DNA from 3 places in the Ectothiorhodospira shaposhnikovii genome. Region 1 is predicted to be linked to each of the others. Evidence: riboswitches for the same ligand, from Rfam matches in the RefSeq annotation. Region 1 holds a riboswitch; each other region holds the start of a gene.
What was found. A riboswitch is a leader RNA that binds a small molecule or an ion and turns the genes downstream of it on or off. The one in region 1 is predicted to bind cobalamin.
Positions count from the first base shown of each region.

Region 2: another riboswitch for cobalamin. It lies ahead of cobW (cobalamin biosynthesis protein CobW); the one in region 1 lies ahead of ACLF6L_RS04575 (TonB-dependent receptor domain-containing protein).
Region 3: another riboswitch for cobalamin. It lies ahead of ACLF6L_RS09840 (energy-coupling factor ABC transporter permease); the one in region 1 lies ahead of ACLF6L_RS04575 (TonB-dependent receptor domain-containing protein).

Region 1 covers NZ_CP178333.1:1,003,384-1,007,201, reverse strand. The annotation lists gene ACLF6L_RS04575 (TonB-dependent receptor domain-containing protein) at 1-1,177, opposite strand, end outside; cobalamin riboswitch at 1,340-1,596, opposite strand; gene ACLF6L_RS04570 (cobalamin-binding protein) at 1,727-2,656, shown strand; gene ACLF6L_RS04565 (FecCD family ABC transporter permease) at 2,653-3,621, shown strand; gene ACLF6L_RS04560 (ABC transporter ATP-binding protein) at 3,623-3,818, shown strand, end outside.
Region 2 covers NZ_CP178333.1:2,172,246-2,176,063, reverse strand. The annotation lists gene amt (ammonium transporter) at 1-1,661, shown strand, start outside; cobalamin riboswitch at 1,800-2,036, shown strand; gene cobW (cobalamin biosynthesis protein CobW) at 2,076-3,200, shown strand; gene cobN (cobaltochelatase subunit CobN) at 3,200-3,818, shown strand, end outside.
Region 3 covers NZ_CP178333.1:2,165,341-2,169,158, forward strand. The annotation lists gene ACLF6L_RS09835 (diguanylate cyclase) at 1-916, shown strand, start outside; cobalamin riboswitch at 991-1,236, shown strand; gene ACLF6L_RS09840 (energy-coupling factor ABC transporter permease) at 1,356-2,012, shown strand; gene ACLF6L_RS09845 (vWA domain-containing protein) at 2,007-2,633, opposite strand; gene ACLF6L_RS09850 (ATP-binding protein) at 2,657-3,736, opposite strand; gene cobN (cobaltochelatase subunit CobN) at 3,733-3,818, opposite strand, start outside.

The DNA.
Region 1 (3,818 bases):
CCCGCCAGGCATCGGTGATCCGGTAGCCCCAGGCCAGCTGCCCGGTAGTTTCCTTGCCGAAGGCCTCGTTGTCATCCTGCCGCAGACTGCCGGTCAGGGCATGACGCCCCAGGTCCAGCTGGAGCTGGGCGTATACACCCCAGTTGTCCCGCCGGGTCTCGTCATAATTGGTGGAACCACTCACTTTGTCGTCCTGGTAGTCCACCCCTGCCGTGAACAGGTGATCCCCCAGCAGGAGGTCGTTCTGCCAGGCGAACAGATATCGCGTCGTATCGATCCGTGACGAGGCCACCCCATTCTGGAAGGTTTCGTTCTCATCCCGGCTGTGGCTGACGCTCAGTTCACTGAACCAAACCTCGTGGAGCTGCCCCCGGACGCCGATCCGGGAGGCATGATGGACGAAATCAATCCAGTCCCGAGCCGGGTCACCGAAGTCATAATCGGTCTCCCCAAGGGCGTGATGAAAAGAACCGAACAGCTCCAGACCCTCGGTAGCCTGGTGGGACAAACGTCCGGAGACACTGCTGTTGTGGAATCCGTCCCGACCGGAATCCCCCACCCCCCGCTGAACATCGATGCCATCGGTGCCGAAGTGACTGCCGGAGAGGCTGTAGCGGGTCCGGTCCTGGCTGCCGGAAACCCCAAGTCCGTATTCCCGGGTATTGAAGGAACCGGCCCCCATGTGCGCCCGCACCCGGGCCGGGCCGTCACCTTCGCGGGTAAAGATCTGGATCACGCCGCCGATGGCATCGGAACCATAGAGACTGGTTCTGGGTCCGCGAACGATCTCCACCCGCTCGATCTCCGCCGGGGGCAGAAACTGCCAGGAGGCACTGCCCAGGGTGGCGGAGCCCATGCGCACGCCGTCGATCAGCAACAGGGTGTGATCCGAAGCGGCGCCGCGCAGGAACAGGCCGGTGGTCTTGCCGAAGGGACCATTTTGAGACAGGGCAATGCCGGCCCGGGCCGCCAACAGATCCGCGAACGCCTTCGGCTGCAACCGCTCGATCTCTTCACGCTCGATCACGGTCACCGACGCCAGGGTCTGATCCACGGTCTGGGCCGTGCGGGTAGGGGTCACCAGGATGGGATCGAGCCGGGCGATCATTTCCTGGGCAGACAGGGCATGGGGAAGGGCCAGCAGGATCGCTGCCGACAGCAGGGACTTCTTGTGCATGGGGATACTCTCCGGCGCGCCGCCCGCGCGCCATGCGGTCTTGAATCAGGACGGCATGCTGGAGAGCCAGGGGCGCGGGAAACCCGTCCTGGCACACGACCACGAACGGCACTTCCCTACCGGGGAACCCGAAGATATCGAGCCGCGCAAAGCCCTCCGCAATGCCGCGTAAGCGCATCAGGCCGGTCTCCGGGCTCGCGGGCGGGTCATGTACGACCTGGTCAGGGCACCTTCCCACGCTTGCGCGCAGTGGTTGTATCGCCCTGCCGGGGATCCTGGAAACACCATGGACCCCCCACCTCGCCTACCGTTGCGGGGGCAGCGCCGGCATTGTCCATGGCCTTGGGCCATGGTCGCACCGGCTTCCCGTTTCACCGGATGTGTGTCACGCATCCGGCACCTGAAGCGAGGCAGGATAATACGCAACAGGATCATGATTGGCTACCGCCAATGGGTTTTTTTCCGGCAGGATTGACCGCCGGCAACTGCTATGATGCCTGCCTTCAAGACTTGATCACCCACTATCGGCAATCAGCAAGAAAGGCGACGATGCGCGCAAAAAAAGCCCGTTTACCGATGATATCCGGCATTTTATGCCTCACCGCCTGGCTGACCACGGCCACGGCCGACCCCGCCGCGACGACGCCGGTCCAGGTCATCGATGACCGACAGCAGACGGTGTCCCTCGCCGCGCCGGCCGAGCGCATCATCAGCCTGGCCCCCCACATCACCGAGCTTTTGTTTGCCGTGGATGCCGGCAACCGGATCGTGGGCACGGTGAGTTTCAGCGACTACCCGGCGGCGGCAGCGGACATCCCCAGGATCGGCAGCTACAAGCAACTGGACATGGAATCCATCCTGGCCCTGAAACCGGATCTGGTGGTGGCCTGGAGCAGCGGCAACGTCCAGGCCCAGGTGGAGCGCCTGGCCCGGCTGGGGATTCCCATCTACTACAACGACCCCCAGGATTTCGAACAGCTGGCCCTGGCCCTGGAACGCCTGGGCACCCTGGCCGGGCGGGCACCCCAGGGACGGGCAGCGGCCGAGGACTTTCGCCGGGATCTGCGGGCGTTGGAAGCACAATACGGCGACCGGCCCAGGGTGACGGTGTTCTACCAGATCTGGGACCGCCCCCTCATGACCCTCAACGACCGGCACCTGGTCTCCCGCGCCATCGAAATCTGCGGCGGCCACAATCTGTTCGGTGACCTGGAAGCCCTGGTCCCGCGACTGGATCGGGAAGTGGTGCTGGCCGCCGATCCGGAAGCGATCCTGGGGGGCGGCATGGGCGAGGACAGCCCGCACTGGATCGAGGAGTGGCGCCGCTGGCCGACCCTGACCGCCACCGCCCGGGACAATCTGTTCTTCATCCCCCCGTCCCTGCTGCAACGGGCCACGCCGCGCATTCTGGAAGGCACCCGATGGGTCTGCGAGGCCCTGGAAACCGCCCGCGACCGGCGCCCGGAGACCTCCGAGTGAGCCGACCGGCCCTGGTGCTGCCGATCCTGCTGGGGGCCGCCGGCCTGTCCCTGGGCATCGCCGTGGCCCTGGGCAGCGTGCCGCTGACGCCCACCGAGACCCTGGCCGTGCTCACCGGCGGCGGCGAGCCGCTGCACCGGACCCTGATCCTGGAACTGCGCCTGCCCCGCGCCCTGGCGGCCTTTGCCACCGGCGGCCTGCTGGCGGTGGCCGGGGCGCTGATGCAGGTACTGCTGCGCAACCCCCTGGCGGACCCCTATGTGCTGGGGCTGTCCGGCGGCGCGGCGGTGGGGGCGTTGCTGTCCATGCTGGCGGGCCTGGGCATGGCCATGGTATCGGGGGCGGCCTTTGCCGGCGCCCTGTTGTCCACCCTCATCGTCTTCGGCCTGGCCCACGGCACCGGGAGCTGGACACCCACCCGTCTGCTGCTGACCGGGGTGGTGGTGGCGGCGGGCTGGGGTGCCTTCATCAGCTTCCTGCTGGCGATCAGCCCCACCACCGAACTACCGGGGATGCTCTACTGGCTGATGGGGGATCTGTCCCATGCCCACAGCCCCTGGCCGGCCTGGATCGTGCTGGTGGTCGTCGTGCTGGTGGCCATGCCCCTGGGGCGCAGTCTCAACGTACTGGCCCGGGGACCGCTGCAGGCGGCAGCCCTGGGTGTTGCCGTGCGCCCCCTGGAATGGACCCTCTACGGGGTGGCGGCCCTGGTCACGGCAACGGCGGTCACCATGGCGGGCAGCGTGGGTTTCGTGGGTCTGATCGTGCCGCACATGCTGCGTCTGGTGCTGGGCAATGACCAGCGCCTGATCCTGCCGGCCTCGGCCCTGGCCGGCGGCATCCTGCTCACCCTGGCGGACACCCTGGCGCGGACCCTGATCGCCCCCCAGCAGTTGCCGGTGGGCGTGATCACCGCCATGCTGGGCGTCCCGGTGTTCCTGTACCTGCTCTACCGCAGCCGTTGAGATGAGCGACTCCCGACTTCTTCAGCCAGCCCCCGCGCCCCTGCTGACCCTCATGGACCTGGTGGTGGACATCCCCGGCCGGGGCGACGGCGCCCCCCTGAACCTGGACATCCGGGCCGGTCAGTGCTGGGGCATCCTGGGCCCCAACGGGGCCGGCAAGAGCACCCTGTTGCATACCCTGGCCGGTCTGCGACCGC
Region 2 (3,818 bases), 1.2 Mb from region 1:
TTGGTGATGGGGTGATCACCACCGATGAGTCCGGTGTGATCCAGTATATCAACCCCGTTGCCCAGCGTCTGACGGGCGTGGACCTGAGCGAGGCCCGTGGCCAGCATATCGGGTCGGTCTATCGTCTTGTGGACGAGAAGACCGGCAGGATGATGGAAAATCCCGTGCGTTCGGTGCTTTCCGGGGGGCAGCCCATTCGCCGTCATGAGCATGGTCTGCTGCGCCGTCGTGACGGCAGGCAGATTCCGGTTCAGGACTCCGCTGCCCCCATCCGTTCCCACGAGGGTTTCATCATGGGGGTGGTGCTGGTGATCCATGATGTCACCGTCACCCTGAACCTGTCCCGTGAACTGACCTATCAGGCTCGGCATGATGTCCTGACCGGGATTCTCAACCGGCGGGCCTTCGAGGAATGTCTCACTCACCTGCTTGACGGCGCCTTCGAATCCGATACCCATCATGTACTTGGTTATCTGGATCTGGATCAGTTCAAGGTGATCAATGATACCTGTGGTCATGAGGCCGGGGACGAGGCCTTGCGTCAGATCACGGCGCTTTTGGGGCGACATGTGCGGAGCGCCGATGTACTGGCCCGGTTGGGTGGCGATGAATTCGGTCTGCTGCTGCGGGATTGCCCGATGGACAAGGCCTGTCAGGTGGCCGAGGCCATGCGTCAGTCGGTACAGGACTTTCGCTTCGCCTGGCAGGACAAATCCTTCAGTTTGGGGATCAGCATCGGACTGGTGGGGATCGGCGAGGGGCACGGGTCCTTGGCCGCATTGCTTTCCGCCGCGGATTCGGCCTGTTATGCGGCCAAGGAGGCCGGCAGAAGTCAGGTGCATGTGTATCAGCCGGACGATCAGCATTTGCTGGAACAACATGGACAAGTGCAATGGGTTTCGCGGCTGCAGTCCGCCCTGGATGAAGACCGGTTCCGTCTCTATGTGCAGCCCATCGTACCTTTGGTGGCGGGATGTGGGTGCGTGTCGGTGCATTACGAAGTATTGCTGCGGTTGCGGGAAGGGGATCAGATCATCAGTCCCGGTAGTTTCATTCCCGCCGCGGAGCGTTATCAGATGATGCCCCGTATCGACCAGTGGGTGGTGCGCAATGTGCTGGCCTGGCTGAGTGACAATTGTCGCCGGTCGGGTGGCTTGGACGGTACCTGGTGCGTCAACCTGTCGGGCGCCTCCCTGTCCGATGACCGCTTCCGGCAGAGCCTCAAGGCGGACCTGGAACAGCTGGCCCTGCCACCGGGAACCCTCTGCCTGGAAATCACGGAAAGCGCGGCCATCGGCAATCTCTCCAAGGTGGTCCCTTTCATCCGGGAAGTCAGGCATCTGGGCTGTCTGTTTGCGCTGGATGACTTCGGCAGTGGTCTGTCCTCGTTCGGGTATCTGAAAAACCTGCCGGTGGACTATCTGAAAATCGATGGCGCCTTCGTCAAGGATATCGCCCATGACCCTGTTGACCTGGCCATGGTGCGGGCCATCAATACCATCGGCCATGAAATGGGCCTGAAGACTATTGCGGAGTTCGTGGAAAACGAGGAAATCATGGATGCCCTGGGCCGGATCGGGGTGGATTTCGTGCAGGGCTATCACATTGGCAGACCCCGGCCCCTGCATGAGATCGCACCGGTGCGGCTCATGCCACGGTGAGGGCAGGGCACAGGCTGAGGTGTTTTTGAATCCACTGGTGTACCGGGTCCATTTCAAAGTACCAAGGCAGCGAAATCATTATCCTCCTGTGTGGTGGCGATTGTCTGAGTGGTGCCATACCCGGTAAGCTTGCCCCGTTTGTTCAATCCTTCCACGGGTGCCCGCAGGCCAGTGCCTTCGGGTGAAACGGGAAGCCGGTGACGTCGCCGTGGCGACCATGCCGGCGCTGCCCCCGCAACGGTAGGTGGTGAGCAGGGATCATCCGGCCACTGTGAGGTTGCGCCTTCGTTCAGGCGCGCCTCATGGGAAGGCGATCCCCTGTGTGCCCCGGCACAGCCACGAGCCCGGAGACCGGCCCGCGGAATATCTGTCACTCCATCAACATGCACGCGGGCGGCGTGCGGGAGACATTCCATGTCTGCATCCTCGGGCGCCTTCCGGGCGCGCATCCCTGCCACCATCGTCACCGGCTTTCTGGGCAGTGGAAAGACCACGTTGTTGCGCCACATCCTGGATCATGCCCAGGGACGGCGCATTGCGGTTATCGTCAATGAGTTCGGTGAACTGGGCGTGGACGGGGAGATCCTTCGCGGCTGCACCGTGGGCTGCGAAACCGAAGAGGGCGAAGAGGCCGGCCGCATCTACGAACTGGCCAACGGCTGTCTGTGCTGTACCGTGCAGGAGGCCTTCTATCCGGTCATGCAGGCCCTGATGGAGCGCCGCGACGAGATCGATCACATCCTCATCGAAACCTCGGGCCTGGCCCTGCCAAAACCCTTGGTGCAGGCCTTCAACTGGCCGGCCATTCGCACCGGCTGCACGGTGGATGCGGTCATCACCGTGGTCGATGCCCCCGCCGTCGCCGCCGGCCGGTTTGCCGCCAATCCGGAGGCGGTGGAACGTCAGCGTCGCGCAGACCCCAATCTGGATCATGTCTCCGGTCTGCATGAACTGTTTGAGGATCAACTTTCCGCGGCGGATCTGGTGCTTTTGAACAAGGGGGATCTGATCACACCGGAGGCCCTGCAACAGGTGGAGGCGTTGGTGCGCGGGGAGATCCCGCCCCAGGTCAAGGTGGTGACCGCCGATCACGGACGTCTGGATCTGTCCCTGTTGCTGGGTCTGGGTTGTGCCGCGGAGGAGGGCATCCATCTACGCCACGCCCATCACCACCATCATCACCACCATGAGGGAGAGGGCGCCGCCCACGGGCATGAACACGAACACGAGCATGGACATGACGCCTTTGATTCCGTCGTCGTCGAGTTGCCGGCGGTGGATCGGGAAGCCCTGCTGGAAGGGCTGCAGGCCCTGGTAAGTACCCATGACATTCTCCGCATCAAGGGCTTTGCCTGCCTGCCCGGCAAGCCCATGCGGTTGGTGATCCAGGGGGTAGGCCGTCGCTTTGACAGCTATTTCGACCGTCCGTGGCGGCCTGACGAGTCGCCCCGGACCCGCCTGGTCTGTATCGGCCGCGGTCTGTCGGCCGCCGTGCTGCGGCAGGCCCTGGCACCGGCGGCGCTTGCGGAACCGGCCTGATGCACCTGCTGTCGGCCCAGCCCGGCGGCTTTGTGGATGACGATACGGTCACCATCCGGCTGGATCAGTCCCCGGCGGAGATCGTCATCCTCAGCGCGGCGGATACCACCCTGGCCCTGCTGGCCGCCCATTATCCCGGCAATCCCCAGGCACCGGGGGGCGGCCTGATTGGTTATCCGACCTTGCGTCTGGCCAATCTGCTGCACCTGCGCCAGCCGGCTTCCGTGGATCTCTACATGGAAAGTGTGCTGGAACGGGCGCGCCTGATCATCATTGATCACCTGGGTGGGGAGTCCTACTGGCCCTACGGCACCGAGCAGGTGCAGGCCCTGTGCCGCCGACGCGGCATCGCCCTGGCCATGTTCTCCGGCGATCATGTGGAGGATCCCCGCCTGCTGGCGGGCAGTACGGTGGCCCCGGAGATCTGTCGGACCCTGTGGCGCTATCTGCGGGAAGGGGGCGGGGCCAATATCCGGGCCTTTTACCGCTACCTGGGCGCCACCTTCTTCCAGTTGCCCCTGTCGGTGCCGCCGCCCCGGCCTCTGCCCGCCATCGGGATCTTTCACCCGGAGCTGGATGTGGGCACGGTGGCGGCCTGGGAGGCCCGCTGGGTTCCCG
Region 3 (3,818 bases), 1.2 Mb from region 1:
GGTGGACTGGGTGTCTTACTCACTCCGGGACGGCCCGACACTCAGGATCGTGCAGGCGATCCCCCAGAGCCAGTTCATGGCACCGATGCTGGATCTACTACGGCAATTGCTGCTGGTGGCGGCCGGGATACTGTTGCTGGGAATGATCCTGATCACCCTCATCAGCATCTGGGTCACCCGTCCTCTGGTGGCCTTGAGTCGCTGGGCAAGCCGACTCGGACGGGGGGATTGGACCTACCGGCCCGACATCCGCACTCCGGTCCAGGAAGTCAGCCGGTTATCCCAGGCATTGGGACAGATGGCACATCACATGGAACGACAGACCCAGGATCTGGAGCGGCTGGTTGCCACGCGCACGCGGGAGCTGGAGCAGGCCAACCAGGAATTGTCCCGATTGTCCCGCACCGACGCGCTCACCGGCCTGGCCAACCGACGCAGCCTTGATGAGGTGCTGGCAAGGGAATGGGGGAGAACCCGCCGTTTTGCCCAGCCGTTGAGTCTGCTGATGCTGGATATCGACTGGTTCAAGGCCTACAACGATCAGCATGGACACCCGGCGGGAGACCACTGCATGCAGGTGCTGGCCGACGTGCTACGGCAACATACCCAGCGGGCCACCGATCTGGCGGCCCGCTACGGCGGTGAGGAGTTTGCCGTTGTCTGCAGCGGTCTTGATCATGCAAGGGCCCTTGGATTGGCGGAAGAGATTCGCGGCATGCTGGAACAAAGGGCGTTGCCCCACGAAAGCTCCCCGTTGGGGGTGATCACGGTCAGCATCGGCGTGGCGACGCTGAATATGGGGGACACACGCTCACCCGGACAACTGATCGAAGCGGCGGATCTGGCGCTCTATCGCGCCAAGGCGTCCGGCCGCAACCGGGTTGTCTCGGTAGAGAACACACACGTCGCACATTGACTTGCTTCCCCAAGGTTCGTAAGGTTTCGGCTGCTTCAGGTGACCCGGCGGCACGTGCCGTCGGGATCGCGGTGCCTGTGCGTCCGGCCTATGGTCGGCGTCGAGTGTCGTGATCGGGAAGCCGGTGCGGCGGGTGACGTGAATATATTTCACACACCGGCCAAGGCCGGCGCTGTCCCCGCAACGGTAGGCGAGTCAAAGTGTGGCATCACGTCACTGTGCCGAAGGCGTAATACTGCGTCCGGCATGGGAAGGCGCCTCACCGGAAGCATAGCTTCCTCTCGCAAGCCCGGAGACCGGCCTCAAGCAACGCGCCACACGGCGGGGAACCGTGAACGGCGGCGTACACGCCTGGCATGCCGCTGCGCTTGCCGAGTTGCCTGCCGCCTTGATCCTGCCCCCCGCATGGTTTCTGGAACCCGATAGACCGAGGTCTGCCATGCATATCGAAACAGGCTTGATTGCCCAACCCAAACTCATCCTTGCCGGGGCCACCGCCGCGGTCGTACTTGCCTATTACCTACGCCACCTCATACGCCGCCCACAGGACTGGCCGCGTATTCTCCTGGCCGCGCTTTTCTTCTCGGTCTTCATGGAGGCTATCCACTTTCACGTCGGGCCATCGGAGCTTCACTTCGTCGGGGCCATGGCCATCTACTTCACCCTGGGCTTTCTGCCCGCACTGTTCGGCTTTGCTCTAGGATTGCTCCTGCAGGCCCTCATCTTCGAACCTGCCGACCTGGCGCATTGGGCAGTCAACAGCCTCTCCCTGATCCTGCCGCTGCTGCTGGTCCACTACACCATCGGGCGACGCTACCGGGAACAGGGCGAAACCCTGACCTGGGGACGGATTTTGCGTCTGGATGCGATGTACTACAGCGGCGTGGCCCTGATGGTGGGTTTCTGGCTGGCGGGAACAGGGACAGGAATCAGCGCCTGGGCGCTGTGGGCCAGTTCTTATGCGCTCATCGTGCTCATCGAACCCCTGGTCACCTACGCCGCAGTGCGCTTGCTGAAAGCCCACGAAGGCAAGCGGCTGGGTCGTCTGTTTGCCGTGGATAATCTGCGTATCGCCTCTGCGCGGCAGTCCTCATAGGGCATTCACGTGCCCATGGGCACACCCCCAGGCCTGGGCGATCCTCGCCGCCCGTCCCAGGGAGACGGCTTCAGTCTCGAAGTCCACCACCTGGCAGACATCGGCATGCGCTGGCCTGGGGGGAATCCGGTGGGTACGGCCATCGGTCAGCAACCATAAACCGATGCGCTTGTCGGGGTTCCGGCGGCGTACCTGCAACAGCAGGGCGTCCGCCAGCGCCACGCCGGAGGCCATCGGCGTCCCTCCGCCACCACCGATGGGCGCGATCCAGTCCTCGTTGAAGACGGCGGCTCGGGCCGGGGGCTGCAACACCCGGGCCCCACTGCCGGAAAACCCGATCACCGCCAGTTCCCCCCGCAGAACATAGATCTGTTGTACCCAGGTGGACAGCAGTCCCTTGGCCAGGGCCAGCTTGTCCCGACGCAGCATGGAACCGGAACAGTCCAACACCAGACAATAGAGCATGTCACCATGCCCCCGGCGGCGACGATAAACCAGAGCGTCCCGGGTCAGGGGGCCATGCCCCTTGTGGATCAGGCTGCGGTGCCAGTGGATGACCCCCGGCCCAAGGCGGGAGAACTCACGCTGCCGACCGGGGTTGTCACCGCGCCCGTCGGGCACCTGTCCGGGTGCCCGACGGTGCGTCAGGGCTTTTTTACCGGCAAGGGCCTCGCAACATCCCACGGCCGGTAGGCCACCGGCTCCGGCGGCAGTACGCCCCATTCATCATCATGATCCGGTTCCGGATCCTGGCCACGGGATGTTTCCGTGGACTCCGATTCCATCGTCGCCCCGGCAGGAGGCGGACGCCTCTGCTCGGCGGCATGCGAGCCTTGAGGCGGAACCTCCACCGACTCGGAGCCGGCCGGCGGACGCCGATGATCCAGCACCAGGGCCTGCACCGCCTGCACGTCCTGTTCCTCTATCCGGGATCGTGCCGCCAGGGCGGCGTGGGCACGGGCGGCACGCAGCATGACCAGATCCGCTCTCACCCCTTCCACCCCTGCCTCGAAACACAACCGGCTGACCTGCCGGTGCAAATCATCCTCGAACACCAGGCTTTCAAGTCGGTTGCGAGCCCGGCAGAGCCGCTCCAGCAATGCCCGTTGTGCCTGATCATGGCGCAGGACAAAGCCATGCGGGTCCATCTCGAAGGCCAGCCGCGCGCGCACGATGGCCTCCCGAGTGGGGGGATCGATCCCCCCGTCCAGGGTGACGAAAAGACCAAAGCGGTCCAGCAATTGGGGGCGTAGCCTGCCCTCCTCCGGGTTCATGGTGCCCACCAGCACGAACCGGGCCGGGTGTTGGTGGGAAATGCCGTCCCGCTCCACCCGATTGACGCCGCCGGCACTCACATCCAGCAACTGGTCCACCAGCACGTCCGGCAACAGGTTGACCTCATCCACATACAGCACCCCCTGATGGGCCCGGGCCAGCAGGCCGGGGCGGAAGTTCACCTGGCCGTGCTGGAGTGCGCTTTCGATGTCCAGCGATCCCAGCAACTGTTCTTCACTGGCCCCCAGGGGGAGATTGACGAAGCAACCCTCCGGCAGCAGCTGGGCCAGGGCACGGGCGCTGGTGGTCTTGGCCGATCCCCGGGGTCCCTGGATCAGCACTCCGCCGATGAGAGGATCAATGGCCGCCAGCAACAGGGCCATCCGCAGGCGGGGCACCCCGACCAGGGCTGTGAACGGGTATTGGGGTGTCGGGATCTGCACGCTCATGCCCCCTCCCAACGGGCCTCGCTCTCCAGCAACCGGGTTTCCAGCTGCTCACGATAATTCCCCGGCGCCTGCCACAGGCCAC